2 regions of the Xenorhabdus sp. KJ12.1 genome follow, and region 1 is predicted to be linked to the other one. Evidence: predicted binding sites of a transcription regulator. Region 1 holds the regulator's gene; the other holds the start of a gene.
What was found. The regulator ArgR, encoded in region 1, controls arginine synthesis, uptake and breakdown. The targets are predictions, from matches to a motif close to ANTGAATAAAAATACANT.
Positions count from the first base shown of each region.

Region 2: argF (ornithine carbamoyltransferase) is a predicted target of ArgR. The motif match lies at 8,461-8,478, and genes of this name have one in related genera.

Region 1 covers NZ_CAWNQH010000127.1:117,916-130,603, reverse strand. The annotation lists gene cgtA (Obg family GTPase CgtA) at 1-864, opposite strand, end outside; gene rpmA (50S ribosomal protein L27) at 995-1,252, opposite strand; gene rplU (50S ribosomal protein L21) at 1,273-1,581, opposite strand; gene ispB (octaprenyl diphosphate synthase) at 1,832-2,803, shown strand; gene AACS92_RS20540 (DNA-binding protein) at 2,831-3,211, opposite strand; gene AACS92_RS20535 (DNA-binding protein) at 3,300-3,647, opposite strand; gene AACS92_RS20530 (helix-turn-helix domain-containing protein) at 3,835-4,098, shown strand; gene mdh (malate dehydrogenase) at 4,216-5,154, opposite strand; gene argR (transcriptional regulator ArgR) at 5,601-6,071, shown strand; gene mpl (UDP-N-acetylmuramate:L-alanyl-gamma-D-glutamyl-meso-diaminopimelate ligase) at 6,145-7,515, opposite strand; gene fbp (class 1 fructose-bisphosphatase) at 7,686-8,690, shown strand; gene ppa (inorganic diphosphatase) at 8,866-9,396, shown strand; gene AACS92_RS20500 (gamma-glutamylcyclotransferase family protein) at 9,511-9,858, opposite strand; gene tamB (autotransporter assembly complex protein TamB) at 9,861-12,688, opposite strand, start outside.
Region 2 covers NZ_CAWNQH010000094.1:184,372-197,059, reverse strand. The annotation lists gene rtcR (RNA repair transcriptional activator RtcR) at 1-852, opposite strand, end outside; gene AACS92_RS17430 (slipin family protein) at 1,842-2,981, shown strand; gene AACS92_RS17425 (RtcB family protein) at 2,993-4,219, shown strand; gene AACS92_RS17420 (nucleotidyltransferase domain-containing protein) at 4,244-5,041, shown strand; partial or broken gene AACS92_RS17415 (RNA 2'-phosphotransferase) at 5,066-5,167, shown strand; gene AACS92_RS17410 (LysE family translocator) at 5,305-5,925, shown strand; gene AACS92_RS17405 (hypothetical protein) at 6,180-7,118, shown strand; gene argF (ornithine carbamoyltransferase) at 7,417-8,436, opposite strand; gene rraB (ribonuclease E inhibitor RraB) at 8,792-9,214, shown strand; gene AACS92_RS17390 (GNAT family N-acetyltransferase) at 9,266-9,769, opposite strand; gene AACS92_RS17385 (hypothetical protein) at 10,404-11,417, shown strand; gene AACS92_RS17380 (amino acid ABC transporter substrate-binding protein) at 11,510-12,283, opposite strand; gene AACS92_RS17375 (amino acid ABC transporter ATP-binding protein) at 12,325-12,688, opposite strand, start outside.

The DNA of each region.
Region 1 (12,688 bases):
AGTCAGATCAACTTTATTGAATACCAGCCAACGTGGTTTTTCAGCCAGTTTCTCACTGTACTTATGCAACTCGTTGATAATAATACGAGCATTTTCTACTGGATCAGATTCATCGATCGGGCACAGATCAATTAGATGCAACAGAACACGGCAACGCTCCAGATGTTTCAGGAAACGGATACCTAAACCTGCACCTTCTGATGCACCTTCAATCAGGCCGGGAATATCAGCGACTACGAAGCTCTGCTCATTATCCATACGTACAACGCCAAGGCTTGGTACCAGCGTAGTAAATGGATAATCAGCCACTTTAGGTTTGGCTGCTGAAACCGCTCGAATGAAGGTGGATTTACCCGCATTCGGCATGCCAAGCATACCGACATCAGCCAGCAGCATCAGCTCCAGCATCAGGTCACGAGTTTCTCCCGGTGTTCCCATTGTTCTTTGACGCGGAGCACGGTTAACCGAGGATTTAAAACGGGTGTTACCCAGCCCGTGGAAGCCGCCTTTGGCAACCATCAGACGTTGTTCATGACGCACCATATCACCCAGAATCTCTCCTGTAGCGATATCGCGGATACGGGTTCCTACCGGAACTTTAATGGTAATATCCTGACCACGTTTGCCGGTGCAATCACGGCTCTGACCGTTTTGCCCACGCTCAGCGCGGAAGGATTTTTCAAACCGGTAGTCAATCAGGGTATTAAGGTTTTCATCTGCCAGCAGGTAGACATCACCACCGTCACCACCGTCACCGCCGTCCGGCCCACCTTTTGGAATATATTTTTCACGACGGAAGCTGACACAGCCATTGCCACCATCTCCCGCTGCAACCAGTATTCTGGCTTCATCTACAAATTTCATCACTTTTCTCCGTAGGATAGCCACTATAAAGCTGGATGGCAGATCGTACCCAGAGATGGCGTAATCCAAAATATAAAAAGCCCCGCAACACACATTGCAGGGCTTCCGATTCTATCGAAGTTCAAAAAACTTATTCAGCTACGATGCTGATAAATTTACGGTTTTTTGGACCTTTAACTTCGAATTTAACTTTTCCGTCAGCTAATGCGAACAGGGTGTGGTCACGGCCACAACCTACGTTGTTGCCTGCGTGGAATTTAGTACCACGTTGACGAACGATGATGCTACCTGCTAATACAGACTCACCACCAAAACGTTTTACACCCAGACGTTTACTTTCGGAATCGCGACCGTTACGAGTCGAGCCGCCAGCCTTTTTGTGTGCCATTTATCTGCTCTCCTAATATCTTAAGCGATGCCAGTGATCTTAACTTCAGTGAACCACTGACGGTGGCCCTGCTGCTTACGGCTGTGTTTACGACGACGAAACTTAACGATTTTAACTTTCTCGCCACGACCGTGTGCAACTACTTCAGCTTTAACTTTAACGCCTTCGATTACTGGAGCGCCGATCTGGATATCTTCGCCATTAGCGACCATCAGAACCTGGTCAAACTCAACAGTTTCACCTGTTGCGATGTCCAGCTTTTCCAAGCGAATTGTCTGACCTTCGCTTACTCGGTGTTGTTTACCACCACTTTGGAAAACCGCGTACATATAAACTCCGCTTTCCGCGCACCCCCTAAAATTCTTTCCAGAGCGCGCTATAAAATATTCACAATAGGGCGCGAATTCTACGCAAAAACCGTTTGGAAGACAAGAGCAGAATTAGAACAGATGAGAAAAAAGCGGAGTTTTTCGATTGTCATTTATTTGAACGGTTTTTCAAGTACAATCAATAAAACGTGATATCTATTGATATACTAATTAATGAGCACAGCTCTGAATCAGAGTCCGAAGCCAAAACATGAACTTAGAATCGATAATTAAACTTACAGCTGATGATATGGCAGCGGTTAATGAAACCATTCTTAACCAATTAAATTCTGATGTTGCGCTTATCAACCAGCTTGGCTATTACATTATTAGTGGCGGTGGCAAACGCATTCGCCCAATGATTGCCGTGCTGGTCGCTAAGGCACTGGGTCATGAGGGAGAGAAACATATCAAAGTTGCTGCCCTGATAGAATTTATTCATACAGCAACCCTGCTTCATGATGATGTCGTAGATGAATCCGATATGCGTCGCGGTCGGGCAACGGCTAATGCCATGTATGGCAATGCAGCCAGCGTACTGGTCGGTGATTTTATCTATACCCGTTCGTTTCAAATGATGACTGATCTCAACTCAATGCGCGTGCTGAAACTGATGTCCGATGCCACGAATGTCATTGCAGAAGGCGAAGTGATGCAGTTGATGAATTGTAATGATCCGGATATTTCAGAAGATGATTACATGCGCGTCATTTACAGCAAAACGGCGCGCCTGTTTGAAGTGGCATCACATTCTTCCGCTATTCTGTCCAATGCAACCCCGGAACAGGAAGCAGCACTACGCGATTATGGTCGCTATCTTGGTACTGCATTCCAGTTGATCGATGATCTTTTAGATTACGATTCCGATGATAACACGCTCGGAAAAAATACCGGGGATGATCTGAATGAAGGTAAGCCGACTCTTCCGCTCTTACATGCGATGAATCACGGAACTCCTGAGCAGTCAGCATTGATCCGCGAGGCGATTGAAAAAGGTAATGGCCGCCATTTGCTGGATACTGTGCTTACAACGATGAAACAGTGTGGTTCACTCAATTACACCCGCCAACGGGCCGAGGAAGAAGCTGATAAGGCAATTTCAGCGTTACAAGTACTTGATGAGTCTCCATACAAAGCGGCCCTTGTGGGACTTGCCCATATCGCTGTGCAGCGACTTTCCTGAGCTTATGCAATCAGTATCTCAGACTATTCAGTCTGAGATACTGCCTTTGTTTTCAACTTCTTGAATTCCTGTGTATTGGACAAGACTGGCTAGTCCTTTCCGTAAAATGAACTTAACCATGCGCTCCCTTTCGGGCTTGGTCAGTTGATAATAAGCTTCCACCCAAATCATAAACGGATCTTGCCGTTTGTTCCGGTAATACTCAACCGAGCTTTCACTCACGGCCAGTACATTCAGAACATCTTCAGGCAGGCTGTTGACATGATATTCGAGCGCTTTTCCCTGCACCCCACGCTTACGACGCTGTTCCCAACCTTCACGTCTTGCCATCAAGTTTACCCCCTGAGGGGATGATGGCAGACCAGCGAGGCCAATGAGCTCCTTTGCAGAATACCATTCTTTTTTCATCTCTCTCTCCTCGCTTATTACCGGAGCAGTAAAGAGAAAACCAAATTTTATACCCTTTGTTTTTCAATTTGGCTTTTCAAAAGCTGGCTCAGGTAGCTAGAATTTTTTCCAAAAAACTTCTTATACCATCTCTTAGTATCACTTCTGTAATTACCTCCTTTTCTTCATCCGTGAGTAAATTAAATGCACTTACCCAAATAGATAGAGGGTCTTGTTTCTGAACCTGATATTCAGGCGATATTTCATTAAGTTCCAGAGCGGCTAATGTTGTTTCAGGAAAACAAGAATAGTGATATTCAATTGCCCTACCCTGAACACCCGCTCGCTTTTGTCTCATCCATTCTTCACGTTTCGCTCTGGCATTCACTCCTTGTGGTGATCTAGGTAACTCACCTACACCGGTCAACTCCATTGCCGTATACCACTCTTTTTTCATAATGTTTCTCTATTTTTGTAACCAAGTTCAAAAAAGAAGTTATTAAGAAAAAATTAGAAATATTTTTAGAAAAAATAATGTTATTTTATTTTCTTAATAACAGATCCATGTTCGTTATTAATTTCACTCTAACGCTTTAGTTATACCACTAATGTGGCTCTAAATTTAATAGGAAAGGATTAAAAAAATGATTTCTATGAAATCGGATTGGCATCCTGCTGATATTATTGCTGCTTTACGTAAACGTGGAACAACTCTGGCCGCTGTTTCCCGTGAATCAGGATTAAGCTCATCAACTTTGGCGAATACTCTTTCTCGCCCATGGCCCAAGGGAGAATGGATAATAGCAAATTATTTAGGTATTCATCCGTCTGAAATATGGCCCAGCCGTTATTTCGACCCTCATACCGGAGAATTATTAGAAAGGAAAATCAGAGAGAAAAAAGAATAATTAGCTATCAATATATTTATTGAAAAGAAAAACCGCTAACTGTATTTAAGTTAGCGGTTTTAGTTATCTAATATATTTAAGTTAATTCGTATATTAATAAATTAAAAATTAATTGAATTAACCATTAATAAATTTTTCGCCTAATTCAATATCTTTTTTCAGAACGTCTAACATATTATTCAGTGCGTTTTGTTCAAACTCACTCAGCTGACCAATATCTAAACGTTCTTCAATACCATTTTTACCTAAGCGAATAGGCTGTGCGAAGAAGCGAGCGTGTTTGCCATCACCTTCTACATAGCTGCATTCGATAACATTGCTGTCACCCTGCAAAGCACGGATCAGGGAGAGGCCGAAACGGGCAGCTGCTTGTCCCATAGACAAAGTTGCAGATCCGCCACCCGCTTTTGCTTCAACAACTTCAGTACCGGCATTCTGGATACGTTTTGTCAGAGCTTCAACTTCTTCATCAGTGAAACTAACACCAGGAATCTGAGACAGTAATGGCAGAATAGTTACCCCAGAGTGACCACCAATAACAGGAACTTCCAGCTCTTCTGGTTTCTTACCTTTCAGTTCGGCAATGAAGGTATTAGAGCGGATAATATCCAGTGTTGTTATACCAAACAGACGGTTTTTATCGTACACACCCTCTTTTTTCAGAACTTCAGCAGCGATTGCTACAGTCGTGTTCACAGGGTTAGTAATAATTCCGATTAATGCTTTCGGGCATGTTTTAGCGATCTGCTGAACCAGATTACGGATAATGCCTGCATTAATGTTAAATAGATCAGAGCGATCCATACCAGGTTTACGCGCTACACCAGCAGAAATCAATACAACATCTGCGCCTGCCAATGCAGGAGTTGCATCTTCACCCGCAAAACCAGTGACCTTCACTGCTGTCGGGATATGGCTCAGATCGGCAGCAACGCCTGGGGTTACTGGGGCAATGTCATACAAAGAAAGTTCTGAACCTGAAGGAAGCTGGGTCTTGAGTAGAAGGGCAAGTGCCTGACCAATACCACCGGCTGCACCGAGAACTGCAACTTTCATCCTGATACTCCTTTAAAAATTAAGTGCTGTAATAAACTGAAATCTGTCTGGTTAAGAGGCTCAATTTACCCTATTCAATACAGGTATGGGATAAGCCTTCTGCCTTACTCATCACTACGTATTAAAAACAATCTGTTAACAGCCAGATTATCTACCTAATAGCCTGAGGATGGAACACCAAAGTTCTTTATTTTAGACAAAATGCTTATCTGTTAATGAGATAACGGGCACTTTTTTAGGAATTATTCTTGCTATCTTATGAATTAATGAGTTAATTAATCTGTTCTTCTCTTTTACTGCTAGTGATTCCATTTTATTAACAATACATTTACCTTGTTCAATCATGTAATTATGCATCCTGTCACGGTCTTTCCGTCCCTTCCTTGCATAAAAATTCACACTTTTGCATAATATTGACTTCATAACGGATTTAACGATGGTGAAATATGCGAATTCCTTCGAAACAGGAAGATTTGGTAAAAGCGTTCAAAGCATTACTGAAAGAAGAAAAATTCAGTTCTCAGGGTGAGATTGTTGCAGCACTTCAGGAAGAAGGCTTTGAAAACATTAACCAGTCTAAAGTTTCCAGAATGCTGACAAAATTTGGTGCAGTCAGAACCCGCAATGCAAAAATGGAAATGGTCTACTGTCTGCCAGCTGAATTAGGCGTTCCTACTGCCACCAGCCCATTAAAAAATCTGGTATTGGATGTCGATTATAATCATTCAGTCGTGGTTATTCGCACTAGCCCCGGCGCAGCTCAGTTGATTGCACGCTTACTGGATTCATTAGGTAAAGCGGAAGGGATACTTGGCAGCATAGCAGGGGATGATACGGTTTTTTCTACCCCGACAAAGGCTGTTACAACGGCACAGCTCTATGAAGCTATACTCAATTTGTTTGATCAAGAACTGTAAATTAATAATAGATCAAACGCTGTTTAGCCACACAGAGGATCGCCCGATCATTGCGATCCTCTCACATGAACAATCAGGCCGCCTGTTCCTTTTTGTTCAACGCCGCCAGTAATTTCTCATGAATACCACCAAAACCACCGTTGCTCATAATCAATATATGATCGCCGGGCTGTGCTGATTCAACGATCATCCGTACCAACGCATCGATATCAGAACACCAACGGGCGGGTTGAATACATTGTTCAGCAATCTCAGCAACTTGCCACGGAATATTACCAGGCTGAAACAGGAATACTTCATCTGCACGGCCCAGAGAAGGAGCTATCTCATTTTTGCTCATGCCGAGTTTCATCGTATTTGAGCGAGGTTCCAGAACAGCAAGGATACGAGCCATACCCCCGGCCTTACTTCTCAACGCTTCCAGCGTTGCCAGAATTGCTGTTGGGTGATGGGCAAAATCATCGTAAATCGAGATGCCATTCACCTCACCTACTAACTCCAGACGGCGACGAGCATTGATAAAGTCACCCAATACCTGACAAGCGTCCGCAGGTTGCACTCCAACATGGTAAGCTGCTGCAATGGCCATCAAGCCATTATGCATATTATGTTCACCCACTAATGACCAGCTAACTTCACCGACCAACTCACCATGATGGAACACCTGATAAGTGCTGCTGTCCTGAGTCGTTTTTTTTGTCTGCCAGCTCCCTGTTTCACCGGTATATTCCAGTTCACTCCAACATCCCATGCCGATAACCTGTTTCAGATTAATGTCATGGTCGGGGGCCAGGATCTTACCGGTTCCCGGCACGACTCTGACAAGATGATGGAATTGTTTTTGAATCGCAGCCAAATTTTCGAATATATCAGCATGATCGAATTCAAGATTGTTCATAACGAGCGTGCGGGGGCTGTAGTGAACGAATTTTGAACGCTTATCAAAAAAAGCGCAATCATACTCATCCGCTTCAATTACGAAAAACGGGCTTTCACCCAGTTGTGCTGAAACTTCAAAATTACCCGGTACGCCGCCGATCAAAAACCCCGGTTTATAACCACAAGCTTCCAGAATCCATGCCAGCATTCCGGCTGTTGTCGTTTTGCCATGTGTTCCTGCAACCGCCAGAACCCAACGCTCCGGCAAAACATGATCATGCAGCCATTGCGGACCGGATGTATAAGGAATACCACGATCCAAAACCGCCTCAACACAAGGATTGCCCCGTGTCATGGCATTACCGATGATCACCATATCTGGCACAGGATTGAGTTGTGAAGGATCGTATCCCTGGATCAGTTCAATACCCTGATTTTCCAACAGAGTACTCATAGGAGGATACACATTGGCGTCGGAACCGGTCACTTCGTGGCCTAACGAGCGAGCGAGGATGGCCAGCCCTCCCATGAAAGTTCCGCAGATGCCAAGAATATGAATACGCATTTATTTCTATCCGATATCATGAAGTGTATCACTATTCTAACCATCAAATCATAGATTAGAAATGCAATGACCTATCAATCATTCTATTCTTTAGCTAAACTGCCTGCACTTAAGTGCAACACATATGTGATGCACTCTTTTAAAATCATAACCAAATCAGGGCCTTCGTCATGAAAACATTAGGCGAATTCATCGTCGAAAAACAGCACGACTTTCCTCATGCTACAGGTGAATTGACCGCATTACTTTCTGCTATCAAACTGGGTGCCAAGATCATTCATCGGGACATCAATAAAGCGGGTCTCGTGGATATTCTGGGCACCAGCGGTGTTTCAAATGTTCAGGGTGAAGTTCAGATGAAGCTGGACTTGTATGCCAATGAAAAACTCAAGGCAGCACTGAAAGCTCGCGGTGAAGTAGCGGGTATCGCTTCTGAAGAAGAAGACGATATCGTCATCTTTGATGGCGACCGGGCAGAAAATGCAAAATATGTTGTTTTGATGGACCCACTGGATGGTTCTTCGAATATTGATGTAAACGTTTCCGTCGGTACTATTTTCTCCATTTATCACCGAATTACACCGATCGGGCAACCGGTGACTGAAGAAGATTTTCTGCAACCGGGCCATCGTCAGGTTGCGGCTGGTTATGTCGTCTACGGCTCATCCACCATGTTGGTTTACACCACTGGCTGTGGTGTTCATACCTTCACTTATGATCCTTCTCTGGGTGTCTTCTGCCTGACTCATGAAAAAGTTCAGTTCCCGGCAAAAGGCAATATGTACTCCATTAACGAAGGGAACTACATTAAATTCCCTCTGGGTGTGAAAAAGTACATCAAATATTGTCAGGAGCAGGATGAAGAAACTCAGCGTCCTTACACTACCCGTTATGTTGGCTCACTGGTTGCTGACTTCCATCGCAACCTGCTGAAAGGTGGTATTTACATTTACCCAAGTACAGCCAGCCATCCGACCGGTAAATTACGTCTGCTGTATGAGTGCAACCCGATTGCATTCCTGGCTGAACAAGCTGGCGGTAAAGCCAGTGACGGTACAAGCCGGATACTGGATATCAAACCAAGCGAGTTGCACCAGCGCGTTCCACTGTTTGTCGGAACCAAATCGATGGTGGAAAAAGCCGAAAGTTTTATGGCTGAATTTCCCGAAGAATAAATCGATTTATTAAATGGTTAATTGAAGAGGCGTGTTTCGTCTCTTCTTTATAAAGAAATACACCTTTCATAAATTATGGTTCACTCTACGAATCAGAAAAATGGAATTACTTTAGGCCTGTTTTGGCTATAATACCCCGCACTCCATTTTGGTTTGAAATTGAAGGAAACCTTTTATGAGCCTGAACAACGTACCGGCGGGTAAAGAACTGCCAGAAGACATCTACGTTATCATTGAGATCCCAGCAAATGCTGATCCAATTAAATATGAAGTCGACAAAGACTCCGGCGCTCTGTTTGTAGACCGTTTCATGTCAACGGCTATGTTCTATCCGTGCAACTACGGTTACATCAACAATACTCTGTCCCTTGATGGTGACCCGGTTGACGTACTGGTTCCAACTCCATACCCATTGCAGCCAGGCTCCGTTATCCGCTGCCGCCCAGTTGGTATGCTGAAAATGACCGATGAATCCGGTGAAGATGCTAAACTGGTTGCTGTTCCTCATACTAAACTGAGCAAAGAATACGATCACATTAAAGATGTGAACGATCTGCCAGAACTGCTGCGCTCCCAGATTACCCATTTCTTTGAACACTACAAAGATCTGGAAAAAGGCAAGTGGGTAAAAGTTGACGGCTGGGAAAATGTTGAAGCCGCTAAAGCTGAAATCCTGACTTCTTTCGAACGTGCTGCCAAAAAATAATCCTGACGGATAACAGCAAGTTTTGATCGTAAAAAACCTCTGTGTTCTTATCGGCACAGAGGCTTTTTTTTAGTTAGTCAATTAAAGTGATCCTAAAAAATACTATACAGATCGTTATTTTTCTTCGTGACGTTTCAGCCAGTCACCACTTTCTATTCGGGTAAGCCCCTCGACAGATAACATATACAAATAAATCCATGCACTGCCGTAGGGGGTTTTGATCAATTCCCTTTGATATTCCTGAGTGTTCTTTTTCAAATCATCCAGTTCAGTCAAAATGGATGATGTAATGCGATAAACTTCACATTCAAGAGTGCCTTCGCCGCGGACTACCGCGGGATAATGCCCCAGGTCATAAATTTCATACCCCTCAAGCCGATGCTCTCCTAAAAGTTGGGCATAGGTCATCCAGTGGTGATTGCCTTGTTTGCGCCTCAGGCTACCATAAACAATAACTCGCATCGTTAAAACTCAAACTCATAGAGCAGATCTAAAGCCTGATCAATACCAGATACCGCTTCCAGATACAATCTTGGCATCACCCGATAACGTAGGGTCAGAGTTGCCAGTGAGTCAAAAATCCCAACACCATATTTCACCTGTAAGTCGTTGGTAATCTTACCACTCACAACAACCTGCGATTTATCACCAACTCCCTGTGTATCCAGAGCCAGATCAGAGACACCAAAGGTTTCACCTATTTTGCCTACTAATTTACCGCTCTGGGCAACGCCGAGGCCGATCAACATAGAAGTCATCTGGGAGTTGTCAGAGCCTCCCTTTTCTAAGCCTTCACCACGCAACAAGTAAGAAAGTGCTTCCTGTTGCGATTTAACCGGCTCAGAGAAAATTTCAATTTTAGGCTTATCTGCCAGCCCCATTACCCTCACCCCAGCGATGACATTATTCGCTGTCGATTCAGGATTGCGGATTGCTTCAATATTCAACAGTGGTTGATCCGGTGGGCCAGAGAACATAATCAGCCCCTTGCGCACCTGTAAATCCTGCCCATAAGCACGAAATTGACCATCCGGAATATCAATTTGACCATTCAGCGCCAGACCTTGTTGATCCTGAATAACTTTCAGATCTCCTTTCAACTGGGCATTCAAGCCAAATGCATTCAAGCGAACATCATTACCTATGTGAATATTTAAGTCACTTTGAATCAAAATGGAAGATTTTTTCTTTTCTATCGGCTGAAGATTTTTATCCAACATTACTTCGTCAGAAGAAATACCTACAGCAGATTCAGGTAACTCTTGTACAGTAATCCGGGCCCATGGGATACCCACACTACCATTGAGTTTCAATAAATGAGGTGTTGCCTCAAAAACCAAATCAGGACTTACATCTATTTTAACCATGGGTGGCACAGTAACCCGCAGTTTATCCCCATAAGCAGCGACTCTGGCAGACCAGGCATTTAAATTACGCCAGTCTGCATTCCCATGGAGATTAAGCTGTCCCTGAGGCGTTTTAATGACCCCTTCTAAACCAGAACGAACACCATCAAAATAAACGGATAACTGACTCTGGTTAATATCAAATGGCAACCAGTGGCTATTAACCTGAAAAACATCAGCCTTCAGAAAACCATATAACAATGGATTCTTGACACTCCCGCCAAGATTCAAGTTTGCATTCAAAGTTCCGTCAGCTTTTTCACCTTTATCCAAAATGGGCTTAATCAGATTAAGAGAAAGAAAACGGGCATCGACATTACCAGATAATTTACGCCGTCCATCCAGTTCATCTATCTGAACATGACCATCTAATTGACCATTACCGACCAGTTTAAACAACCACGATAAATCAACCTTTCCGTTTTTCAGGCCCGCATTCAGAGTCAGCCTTTCGAAATCAACGGGTAACGTAGAACCTTCCACAACCTGTCGAAGCTGAACCCCATCACCTTCAAGCGCCATTTTTACCTGCGGTAATTGATGCCCTTCCGTCCATTTAACATTAGCATTACCACTGAATATCCCTTTTAGCTGAGTTGTCTTATCCAGATATGGCTGGATCATAGCAAGATCAAAATGCTCCAGTACGATATCAGCCTGTCCGCTGCTACCTGCTTCTATCGGTTTCGGAATACAGAGCTGAGCATTCGGATTCAGCCAACAGTGAGTACCAACGATCACTTTCTGCTGTGCATTTTGGTAATCAAACGTCAGTGCTTTACTTAAACGCCACTCGCCAACAGGTGTATCAAAATAGGTATTATTGATATTACCTTTCCAGCGTTCCTGTTTGCGGTCAAAACTGCCATTCAGGGCCAAACGGCCTGATACAGGGTTTCCATCCACCCGTAATTGCAGCTCATGCTGTCTTTCTGTGCCTTTGGCGTTAAGCTCCAGATTATTGATGGCCAAATCGGCCTGTTTCAGCTGCTGAATAGTGACTGATAACCGGCCTTCAATTTGATCCGTTGACCGTAAATCACCTTTAATAACCGCGCTATCTACCGACAAATCATTTTGCCAACGCACACCACGCGCGTTTAAGTCTGCAACGACCTGAGGTGCTTTTAGGTTGCCACGGAGTTTCAAATCCCCCATAACCACACCAGACAGCCCCGGCAACAGGCCATTTAGTTGTGGTGCATGAATATCACCATCCAACTCCCATTTTTCATCAGTAAGACGGCCTTTAACATCCAGCGTATTACGACCAAATATGACGTTAAATTGGGGGATATCCCATTGCCCCGCTGCATTGCCGGAAACTTTGCCATGCATTTTGATGCTGTTCTGTTTTACATGACCATCAAGGGCGATTTCAGGAAGCTGAAGCTGCCAGCTCCCGCCATATAAGCTACCTCGAACCGCTACCTTGCCATCTATTCTGGCAGGCCATTCCGGCCACTGTTTTTCAGTATCAATACCATGCAGGTGCAACTGAGCATTCCAGCTAATGGCTTTACTCCAGTCAACCACACCAGTGAGTTCGGCATTGCCCTGTAATGCAGACAGGCGCAAACGAGTGAGCCGGAGCAGCTCCTCATTTCCCTTCGCATCCAGAACCAATAAGGCCGGAGGAAGTTCATTCCCTTTAATATCAGAACGCAGGGAAAGGTCATAATCGCTGGCTTTACCATTCAGGTGTAACCTGACATCATTCAGCTGATATTCTGCTTTTGCCGTCAATGGCCACTGTAGGTGATGACTTACCAGTGTCAGGCGCATAGGCAGATTTGCTTTAGCTAATTCCGTCTGAACATTCAGATCCGCATCCACGGGCCCTGCAAGCTTTAATGCCAGATTAAGTTGCTGTAGCAAAGCACCAT
Region 2 (12,688 bases), on a different contig from region 1:
ACCACCATCAGCTTCGCGTAATAGGCCGGTTCGCGGCTGGATTGCCCCTGTAAATGCCCCTTTGACGTGTCCAAACAGTGTAGACATGGCATTATCACCGCGCAATGTTGCACAGTTTACTTCGACAAAACGCCCTTTAAGCAGATGGCGTGATTGGCGGAGTTGATAGATACGGCGAGCCAGAAAGGATTTACCTGCCCCGGTTGGCCCGGTCAGCAGGATCGGTGCTGATGAGCGCAGCGCAACACGCTCAATCTGGTCTATCAGGTGGTTGAAACTGGCATTGCGCGTAGCGATGCCGGATTTCAGGAACGCCACTTGCTCCTGCTGTTCACGCAGAAAGCGGCTGGTTAACGTGGTATAACGGCTGAGATCCAAATCGATAACAGTGTAGATTCCTTCAGGATGGCTATTGCGATCGCCATTTCTGGGTGATGTCTGGATCAGCTGGGCTGGCAGGTAACGCGCTTCAGTTAGCAAAAACCAGCAAATCTGGGCAACGTGCGTGCCTGTAGTGATATGTACCAGATACTCTTCATTTTCAATATCGAAAGGATAGCGCACCGCAAAATCAAGCAGGGCAGTATAAACTTCCTCAAAATCCCACGGATCATCAATCTGGATTTCTTGCAGAACAACCCGGGTCTGTGGGGAGGTTTCTTCAATATCTTCTTTAACTCTTTGCGCCAGACTGTAGCTATCTGCCCGATAGAGTAATTCCAGCCTGTCAATTGGCAGCTCAGGCTGTTGGCATAGCCCAATAGTAGGACGCCATTTTGTCCAGCGATTCGCTTTTTTCCCACGTCTATCTAATGTTGTTCCTAAAACCCCAATAGCAACTCTGCGTTTCATCCTTGCCTCTGTTATTGATTATCTAAATTTATAAAAAACGATATAAAAAGATAAGAAAATCAAATGGCAAAAACAATCGCTGAAAATAGGGAAAAATAAAAAAACTTTAATTTTCATTATGATAAGAAATATTTTTGCCTATTTTCAAAGTTGGCACGGGATTGGCAATAGCTATAAGTGTCAACATGCTGGAATTGCACGGGTTCTGAACCCAGCCGGTACATAAGTAATGGCATGAGGCCATTTCACTGCATGTATTCCGCCAGCGAGGGACGTTTAGCGAATAACACAGGGTTACATTGGGTTCGAGTCCCAAGTTCGCACCATATAAGGGATATGGTCTTTTACTCTCCAAGTAAAACACAAAATAAAATATAGAAGTGAAAACCCCTGTGACTGCCGCTTGAGAGTCACCGCTTTGAAAACTCGGTAGATGATGCTGGGTTAAGGGCAGAATACTGAGCTGCTGCTGTCTGAGTACCGATGTATTTCCCCCTTGGCTTCGCCCTGATGCCCAGTTTTCAGAGTGCAGGGAATGAAAAGGAAAAATAACTATGATGAAGAAAATAAAAATATTGCAGGGACAAATTGGTTTGCTGGCAAAAGAAGGTGAGTACTTACAGGTTTTAACCGCAGGTGAATATCGTTTTAGCGATTGGTTTAACAAACTGCAATTGACGACTTTTAACCTTACTGGTGGCGCAATAGAAGCAAAATTGGCAGAGCATTTACGCCAGTATCATGCCGATTGGGTCGAACAGTATTGTGATGATATCCAGCTGGCTGAAGATGAGATGGGACTATTGTATGAGTATGATTTACTGAATGAAATTATACCCTCTGCAACTCGCCGCCTATATTGGAAAAATAGTGGGTTGCGCCGATGTGAAATCTGTAAAACGACGGAACAGGAGATTTCACCTGAATTAGTCTCCCTGTTGCACGCTGCGAAAACCCATAAACGCACTGTGAAAGGGTTGGATAATATCCTGATTGCTCAGATTTCAGTATGGCAGATCGGTATTCTGAAAATTGATGGCACTGTACAGGAGTTGCTACAGCCGGGTTTGTATGGATATTGGCGTGTTGGCTATGACATCTCTGTGGAAATTGTCGATACCCGTTCACAAGCTAAGGTTGAAGATAATCTGGCTGAATATCTACGTCAGCAGCATAGCGATTGGGTAGACGAATTTTGTGATGGTATTGACATAGCCGATGATGAAATGGGGTTGCTATACGAGCATGCTGTGTTGGTCGAAATTCTGCCTCCGGCAACCCGCAGTTTGCACTGGAAGAATGGAAATCCCCGCCGCATAGAGGTATTGAAATCCTCTGAGCTGGAAGCTGATGCTGAATTGGTTTCACTGTTAATGTCTGCTATGGCGCGAAAACGCAGTGTGAAAGGTTCAGATTGTGTACTGATTACTCAAATCCCGGCTTGGCATGTAGGGATTTTGAAGGTTGATGGAATTGCACAGGAATTATTACAGCCGGGTTTAAAAGGTTATTGGCGTGTTGGGCATGATGTGCTCGTTGAAATTGTTGATACCCGGTTACAGGTATTGGAAATCAGTGGTCAGGAGATACTGACCCGTGACAAGGTAAATCTGCGCATTAACTTATCTGCTAACTGGCGTTATCAGGATGTTCTGATGGCATACGAACAGCTCAGTGATCCAGTTTCATATTTGTACCGCGAGTTGCAATTTGCTTTGCGTGAAATAGTAGGAACGCGCTCACTGGATGAATTGTTGGAGAATAAGCAGGTTATTGATGATCTGGTTGGTGAAAAGATCCAGCAGATTGCCCAGCGTTTTGGTTTGGAAGTGGCATCACTTGGTGTGAAAGACATTATTTTGCCCGGCGATATGAAGACCATTTTGTCACAGGTTGTGGAAGCAGAAAAGTCTGCACAGGCGAATGTTATTCGTCGTCGGGAAGAAACGGCGGCAACCCGATCACTTCTGAATACTGCCAAAGTAATGGAGAACAACCCGATTGCCTTACGCCTGAAAGAGCTGGAAACACTGGAAAGTATTGCGGAACGCATTAATCAGATCTCAGTTTATGGCGGTTTAGATCAAGTATTAAACGGATTGGTACAAATTAAAGGAGAACAAAAATGACGATAACTGAAATGAAAACCAACGCTTATAACTTATTGACTCAGGAGAGCGGTGCTCCGGTAAAAATGTGGACGAATGGGGTGCCGGTTGATCCAAAAGCGATTACTCAATTACAAAATACAGCCAAGATGCCTTTTGTATTTAAGCATCTGGCAGTGATGCCGGATGTGCATGTCGGTAAAGGTTCTACCATCGGGAGTGTGATCCCGACTCGCGGCGCTATTATTCCGGCAGCCGTTGGAGTGGATATTGGCTGCGGAATGATTGCTGTGCGCACTTCATTGGTGGCGTCAGATTTACCGGATAATTTGCTGAATATCCGCCATGCTATTGAAGCTGCTGTACCGCATGGTCGTACTGTGAACCGCGGCGGGCGGGATAAAGGTTCCTGGAATAAGGTGCCGGAAGTGGTGGATCAACATTGGGCAACGTTAGCAGGTCGCTTCAAACATATCACCGATAAATACCCGAAACTGCTGAACACCAATAACCGTCAGCATTTGGGAACGCTGGGAACAGGGAACCATTTTATTGAGCTGTGCCTTGATGAGGCAGATCGCGTTTGGATAATGCTGCATAGCGGTTCCCGTGGAGTAGGAAATGCCATTGGTAATCTGTTTATTACACTGGCGCAGAAAGATATGCAGCAACATATCGCTAACCTGCCTGATCGTGATTTGGCGTATTTTGAGGAAGGAAATCGCTATTTCGATGATTATATGGAAGCGGTGGACTGGGCACAGGACTATGCGCGCCAGAATAGGGAAGTGATGATGCATCGGGTACTTGAGGCGTTATCACGCGAGATACCAAAACCGTTCACAACACAACAAGAAGCTGTGAATTGCCACCATAACTATGTACAGCGTGAGCAACACTACGGTGAAGAGATTTTGGTAACCCGTAAAGGAGCGGTATCAGCCCGTAAAGGCCAGATGGGGATCATTCCGGGTTCGATGGGGGCAAAAAGTTATATTGTCCGAGGGCTTGGAAATGAAGAAAGTTTTTGCTCATGTAGCCACGGCGCTGGGCGTGTAATGAGCCGTACTGAAGCGAAAAAACGCTTTACAGTGAACGATCAGAAACAAGCCACTGCGCATGTGGAATGCCGAAAAGATAGTGATGTCATCGACGAGATCCCGATGGCATATAAAGATATTGATGCAGTAATGGCTGCTCAGTCTTCATTGGTGGAAATCGTGCATACTTTACGTCAGGTAGTTTGTGTAAAAGGTTAGAAAGATCGCAGCAGGAAAAAGAAAATGGAAAGGGAAGCAGAAACAGTCAGCCCGGCAATGCGGGCTCGTATTAAAAGAGAACTGTATAAAATAGAGAAAAAATATGGCGTGCGGATACTGTACGCCTGTGAGTCTGGCAGTCGAGGGTGGGGCTTTGCATCACCGGACAGTGATTATGATGTGCGATTCATTTATGTTCACCCCGTGGACTGGTATCTCAAAGTGGAACCTGGGCGGGATGTGATTGAACAGCCGATAAATGATGAGCTGGATATCAGTGGCTGGGAGTTGCGCAAGGCTTTAAAACTATTGAAGCAGGCTAACCCGACTTTGATGGAATGGCTGGATTCTCCCGTCATCTATCATGCAGATGCGGCTGCAACTAATGGGCTGAAAGCGATGGTGCCGCATTTTTTTTCGGATATTAAAGCGCGTTATCACTATCTTTCAATGGCGAAGAAAAACTTCAGGGGTTATTTGCAGGGCGAGCAGGTTCGGCTAAAAAAATACTTTTACGTATTACGTCCATTACTGGCTGTGCGTTGGATTGAGATGGGTAAAGGCACTCCTCCCATAGATTTTGAAACGCTGGTGGCGGGTACAGTTTATGATCCTCAATTGAAAGCAGAAATTGCAGATTTACTGCGAATTAAACGAGCTGCCAATGAAGCAGAATATGGTTTGCGCAAGCCGGGAGTCCATGCATTTATTGAATCAGAACTGAATGAGGCAGTAGTGCGTTGTGAGCTGAAGGATAATCGTGAACGCAATCAGGATTTACTTGATAGTTATCTGAAGCGTTGGGTAATGAAAAATAGATAAAAACGCCGATTACTGAGGGAAAACATGGATCATATCGATACTAAAACCAGCAAATTTTTAAGTTACGTATTGCGTCATCAGCCTGAATCCATTGGTCTAACACTGGATAGTGAAGGCTGGGCGGATAATGTATGAACAGGGAATTAAATTCCATCAGGCCGAGAACGGTGTCTGGTTGACAAAGGCGGTTCCTGTCGAATATATCAGTATGAAGTAACATCATAATTAAACATGTTTATGCACACCTAACTCTGGAGATAAAAATGACAGTTTTGGATTCTCTATTGGCATTCATGATTGCTGCTACGTTATTGACATTAACTCCCGGTCTGGATACAGCTTTGGTTTTAAGAACCGCCGCGGCGGAAGGTGGCAAAAAAGCCTTTCAGGCCGCTCTTGGAATTGATGCCGGATGTTTTATATGGGGAGCGATGGTGGCATTTGGCTTGGGTGCATTGATCGCTGTATCTGAACTGGCATTCAATATTCTGAAATGGTGTGGAGCGCTGTATTTATGCTGGTTAGGTCTTCAGATGATCTTTCGCCCTAATACCGATCTTGGTGGTGTGAATACTTCTTCGGTTAAAGCGTCGAACTGGTTTATCAGGGGCATGCTGGGAAATGTACTGAACCCAAAAGTAGGTGTGTTTTATGTCTCTTTCTTGCCTCAGTTTATTCCTCAGGGGCATTCACCCATGATCTGGACATTTGGCTTAGTTGCTATTCATGCCGCACTGGGTACGATATGGTCACTGATTCTGATTTTTGCCACACGTCCGCTTTCCCATGTGTTAAAGCGTGGTAATGTCATCAAATGGATGAACCGGGCGACAGGAGGATTATTTCTGTTTTTTGCGGTTAAATTAGTATTTAGCCGGCGTTGAAACTTCGTTGAGCTTAGGTTGATATTTGTATTCTACAATATATTTATGTTCGAAATATTATCCATTGTCTTTTGAGTTTACAATCTGAAAGACAATGGACATAGCTTATTAAAGTGACTTTCCATTTTAAACAAACCTTGTGTTTTTCTGACCATTTGGTGGGGTTATTCTATATTTAAATTAATTGATTATTATATTTCTCATTATCACAGTTATAGGAATGGTATAAATATAATAAATGAGGAGATAATTAAATGAATGTTACTTTTCGCACATTTGATATTAAAATATCTTCTGGAGATCCCAGAAGGACGGATAAATTTTATTATAATGGTAGACAGCAAGTCACATTGGTTATTAATATTATAAAACAAGTGGATGGTGTCGATACGCCATTAACTGAAGACGAAAAGGAGAGTGTGACGCTAGCGAGTAAAAAGCATCCCAAAACTCCTCTCAGCTCTCCCTGGTTCTGTGATAAAGTAAAGAATCAGTATGATGAAGGAATTAGGGGAGAAGTAATAAATAGTAATACAATCAATGAGAATAAAAGTAAGCAGGGAGATACAAATCCAGAGACTATTTATCGCTATTTTCGGGCGGAAGCAAGTGATAAAATGGAGCTTGTAGCGACAGTGACCATTAATGGAAAAATATACTCTTCCAGCACACAAGATGATAAAGTAGTAACAATATTACCCCGTGCACCGTATAAAGTAGATCATCGTGAACTTAAGTTAGAACAAAAAATAGCTTATTTAAATGAATTTGAAACCAGAAATTATATAAGTATTAGTTTTTATTCTTGGGGACTACCAGATTCATTATACATTAAAGAATATAAAGTTCTTTGTTTTAAATACGAGGCTATTCCTGAAGGTGGCATTATAGGTCGTAATTTGCCTGGTGAAGATCCTGCACGAATGAGTGTCATGTTAAAAAGGGATATTTTAGATATTCCAGTTAAGAGTTTAATAAGAACGGAAAACGTACCGGGTGGAGATACTATTTTACATTTTCCCATTAAAAATAATGAGTTCAGAGCAACTCTTGGATTTTGTGATAATCGCGTTCATCACGAAAGAAAAATAAATGCGGGCTGTATGGCCGAGATAGTGGATAATTTTGGATGCCGTCATACTTTTCTAGTGGAAACAACCAACGACTTTAGTTCATTATATCTTGTTGACTAAGCCGATATCTGTTGAGACGCCGGTTGCTAAGATGCTGGCGTCTATTTTAATTTCCACTTATAGACATTTCGTCTTTCAAGTTGTTTCTATGTTTATATTGGCTGCACTCACTTACCCTAGTTACCGTATTTATAAACATACGATTATCTATGCTCCGGAGATTACTGAGAGGCTCCAGTCTCTCACTGGAGCTCAGCCTTTGGCCGGGCAAATTCGTACCTGACGAATTTGTTTCTCCCTTGCCGCCGCGACGCATTTTGAAATCCATTGTATATAAAGTTAGTTCTCAAATAGCGTGTTAAATATCAAAGTCTAATTCTTTAACCAATGTAGCCACCATGATAGCCTTAATCGTATGCATACGGTTTTCTGCCTGATCAAAAACAATGCTGTATTCTGATTCAAACACATCATTAGTCACTTCCAGACCACCAGACAAGTTGAATTCTTCCGCAAGCTGTTTACCAAGAATGGTTTCTTCATTATGAAAAGCCGGCAGGCAATGCAGGAATTTCACATCTGGATTTCCCGTTAGTTTCACGAGATCCATATTAACCTGATAAGGCGCTAATAATTCAATGCGCTCCTGCCAGACATTTTTAGGCTCACCCATTGAGACCCAGACATCGGTATAAAGGAAATCAGCTGCCTGTACGCCAGCCGCGATATCTTCCGTCAGTGTGATTTTTCCACCTGTTTTCGTTGCCTGTTTTTGGCATTCACTCACTAATTGAGCATCCGGCCAGCAGGTTTTTGGTGCAACCATACGCAAATCTAATCCCGTTAATGCAGCCGATTCCAGCAAGCTGTTACCCATGTTATTACGGGCATCGCCCAGATAGGCCAGTTTTATTTCAGTTAAGGGTTTTCTACTGTGTTCCTGCATCGTCAGCAAATCTGCCAGTAGCTGAGTCGGGTGGAACTCATCCGTTAGTCCATTCCAGACGGGAACACCAGCATATTCTGCCAGCGTATCGACTATTGTCTGCCCATAGCCACGGTACTGAATGCCATCATACCAACGCCCAAGTACCCTTGCTGTATCCCTGATCGACTCCTTATGCCCAATCTGGCTGCCGCTGGGACCTAAATAGGTGACATTAGCTCCTTGGTCATGTGCTGCAACTTCAAATGCACAGCGTGTGCGGGTGGAGTCTTTCTCAAAAATCAGGGCGATATTCTTTCCTGCCAGCAAGGGAATTTCTTTACCTGATTTTTTATTCGATTTCAATTTCATTGACAGAGATAAAAAAAGCTCAATTTCTTTAGGCTTGTAATCAAGTAATCTCAGGAGATGACGGTGAAAAAATGGATTCATGTGACATTTTCTCCATAGGGATAAATTGAATTAATATGCACTATATATCAATAAAAAATCTTATTACAAGCGCTATATACACAATGGATTTCAAGATGCGTCGCGGCGGCAAGAGAGAGAACCCCCAGGAGCATAGATAACTATATGACTGGGGTGAACGAGCGCAGCCAACAAAGAGGCAACTGGAAAGACGAAGTGTATAGTGTGTATTGAAGATTTAAGGATAGCCAAGAGAATTGTGACCCGGCGCTTAAGGCCTGTACTTTTGGTTTAACAGCACGGGATAGCTATATCCTTTGCAAAGAAAAGATGGGAGAATGCGGAACAGGATAGCCAACTGACAGAGGGGATTGGCATGGCAGACCCACATGCACTGGAAGAACAGCGCGAAGAAACTCGCTTGATCATCGAAGAGTTATTGGAAGATGGCAGTGATCCTGAAGCGCTTTATATCATTGAACACCACTTTTCAGCAGACGATTTTGACCGTCTGGAGAAAGCAGCAGTTGAAGCATTTAAACTTGGTTATGAAGTGACAGATGCGGAAGAGCTGGAAACAGAAGATCGCGTTATTTTGATGTGTTGTGATGTAATCAGTGAGAGCCGTCTGGAGGCTGATCTGATCATCGCACAGGTTGAGCAATTGATGGATCTGGCTGAAAAAATGGGTGTGAATTACGATGGCTGGGGAACTTATTTTGAAGACCCTAATGCTTCAGATGATGACGATGATGTAGGTGATCTTTTCCCGGAAGAAGATGAACCCAGATTACACTGAGTTTTCTATCGCATTTGCCCCACGGTTCGCGCGGGGCATATTATTATGTTTTTACAGCATCTTAACCATTCTAACCTCACAATCACTGTGCCCAGTATTGCCTAGGGGCGCATCAAGGTAGCTGAAGCCCAGTTTTTCATACAGAGCGATGGCTGCTTTCAGGTTTTCTGTCGTTTCTAAATAACAGCGCGTAAAGCCCTGTTCCACACCGAACTCCAGCGATTGTTTTACGATTTGTCTGGCAACACCCTTGCCCCGTAATGCTGAAGAAAGATACATTTTTTGCAGTTCACAGGTATTACTATCGCCTCCTGACAGTGGAGCAACGCCACCACCTCCAACAACTTTCCCCGCCATTTCAACAACCCAGTATGCACTGCGGGGCTGGCTGTAAACTTCGTACAGAGTATCCAGAATTGGGTCAGCGACGGCGAAGCCTTTGTCAGCGGTTAAACCGTGCTCGGCGGATACCTCGCGAATAATGGCGGCAATATTAGGGTTATCTTGTTGGGTAATAGGGCGGATGATGTAGTCGGGTGTTGTATTTTTGACCATTGTTCCCTCGTTATGTATTTTGATTTTTTTGGTACTGGATGACAGCGCTTGACTAAGCGCTTTGGGTAATAGCATGAATTGAATATATCCTGAAATCAACTGTATATAAAAGTATTTAATTTTATTTTCTCAACCTATTTAAAATTTTTTATGGCAAAATAGCAGAATTAAAAATTAGACACTATAATAAAGTATTATGGTCACAAAAATATAGAACTTTACTGGTTCTTTCTGGTTCTTTCTGGTTCTTTCTGGTTTTTATTTTAGCTTAATTATTATTTTTATTTAATTGTCATAAAATTTATTTTTGTTCCCTGTGTGCATCTTTCATGTGGTGCAATTACTTTAAAAATAATGAGACGCAATTCATTTTAATATCATATCAAATTTTTCGGAATGATTAATTAACATGGAAATTTAATTTTATTTATTGTTTTTATATATTTTTAATTTTTTTCCGCATGGCGGGAGTCATTTTGCACAATAAAATTGATGGTTTAATGATGGTTATTTAAATTTTCTCCAAAGCTGAAAGTTTATGTGGAATGTATTCCAAACTCGGATGATCAGGAGAATGAACTGATAGTACTATTATGGGCTGGATGGGATATTTGGTAATGTAGGAGAAACTATAATGAATCTAATAAAGAAAATATTTATTTTAATATTCATGGTATCGTCGTTTCCGCCATTTTCTGCCATAGCAGATAATAAAACGCTATCTGATAGTGATCCCAAAAACTTTGTTGTCGGTTTATTTTTTGATGAAAATGGTGATACCTACAATCCTCTAGTAGGGTATGGCAGTGTACTACGATATACACTGTCTGATCCAAATTTATCAATACAGTATACACACCATGATGATGTTGAAAATATTCCGATTGCACCACTTATGCAACGCGCTGCAGTATATTGGAGTCGTGTGACAGCACCACATTTCACTGTTAGGGAAAGGAGAGAAGGAGAATCTGCAAATTTCATTTTGCAAACGATGCTACCTGTTATGCTAGATAGTAGTAATGCAGGCCTTTATCTTGGGAATTTGGATGCATACACTGTCTTCCCTCATTCGAGAGAATATGAAGAGGATGTGACAGACTACGGCATCACATCAGCAGGGATATTTTTCCGGCCAAGTATTCCTATAACAGATGATGTTTTCACCAACTGGGAAGACGCTATGGGGAGAGGTAGATCTTTTAGAGAGTATGCAGAGCATAATACATATGCACTGATACTTCATGAGATGGGACACGCTCTAGGATTAGCTCACCCTGATGAGATTGTTAATGGGCCAAGTTTCGTTACAGATATACACCCACGCATTTATAGAACGAATTCGTACGATGTATATTGGTTGCCCGATAGCCATGAAACTCCAATAATGCTTCAACATTTAACCGATTTTTTACTCACTCTACGGCAAAGACTTGGACAAGATTTAACGCTGGATAATATTGCTGTATCTGAACAGGAAATAAATGTGATATTAAGTCAACTTTCTTTTGATTGTCGTCCACATCGGGAGAATTTCGACATATCTTCTCGTTCACTTTCGCTTACAAAAAGTAAGTATTGTAATCATAGTACCGTTTATCCTCTGGCAAAAAGGATAGTACCAATTATTACGGCTCTGTCGCATTAATGTAGATTTAGAGTAGCTTGATCAGATTATATCCGACGCTTTGCAGAAGATAATGCAATTGAAGAATATAATCTGATCAGTTGGTTAACTAATTACTTAGAAATATCAGTGCCAAAGTATTTCTCGGAAATACGGGCGTAAGTTCCGTCATCTTTCATGCCTTGCAGTGCTTTATTAATCGCTTCGACTAATTCAGGATCACCTTTGCGCATTAAAACGGCCGATTTACTGGCATCAGTCTGCTGAGCGACAATTTTCACCGGCGCATTCGGGCGATGGTTTTTGAAGTCTAGAAATGACAAACGATCATTCAGAGTGGCATCAGCCCGACCGGTGGCAACTAAATCAACGGACTGGTTAAAACCATCCGTGCTGACCAGCGTGGCACCATAAGATGTTGCTAATTGCCCGTAGTTACTGGTTAAAGATTGCGCGGATCGTTTTCCTTTGAGGTCATCAAAGGATTTGATGCTGTCATTGTTATCACGGGTGATAAGAACAACCTGAGATGTTGTGTAAGGAATTGAGAAGCTGAATTTGGCTTCCCGCGCAGGAGTCACACCAACCTGATTAACAACGGCATCAAAGCGTTTGGCATCCAGCCCTGCAATTAAACCATCCCATTTTACTTCCGTAAACTCAGGTTTAACATCCATCCTGCGTGCAATTTCTCTGGCAATATCGACATCAAAGCCGGTTAATTTATTGCTGGCATCGTGGTAGGTAAATGGAGGGTAAGTCCCTTCTGTACCAATTTTAAATACGCCAGAGGCTTTTATGGCATCTAAATCTTTACCGGCATAGCTGGGAGCAGCGATAGCAAGAGTAACGGCACCTGCAAGCAGCAATTTTAAGAATACTTTCATGATGTTCTCCAAATGAATTTTTATAAAAATGTAGTGGCTCTCTATATTTGCCAGTCCGGTAAAGTTTCAGTCAGAGTTGAAACAAACTCGATGGTGCGCTGGTGATCCGGGCGGGTAAACATGTGTTTGGCGCTTCCCGATTCGATAATTTCCCCAAATTCCAGAAAGATAACATCATGAGCAAGGTTAGCAGCCAGATGCAGATCGTGCGTTGCCATTAACATTGTTGTCCCTTCATCTGCTAACTGTTTCAGTACAGAAACGACTTCTTTTGATAGTTCAGGGTCAAGGGCTGAAGTCGGTTCATCACATAATAATACCTTTGGCGATGGTGCCATCGCTCTGGCGATTGCAACACGCTGCTGCTGACCACCGGATAATGTGGTTGGCCACACATCCGCTTTA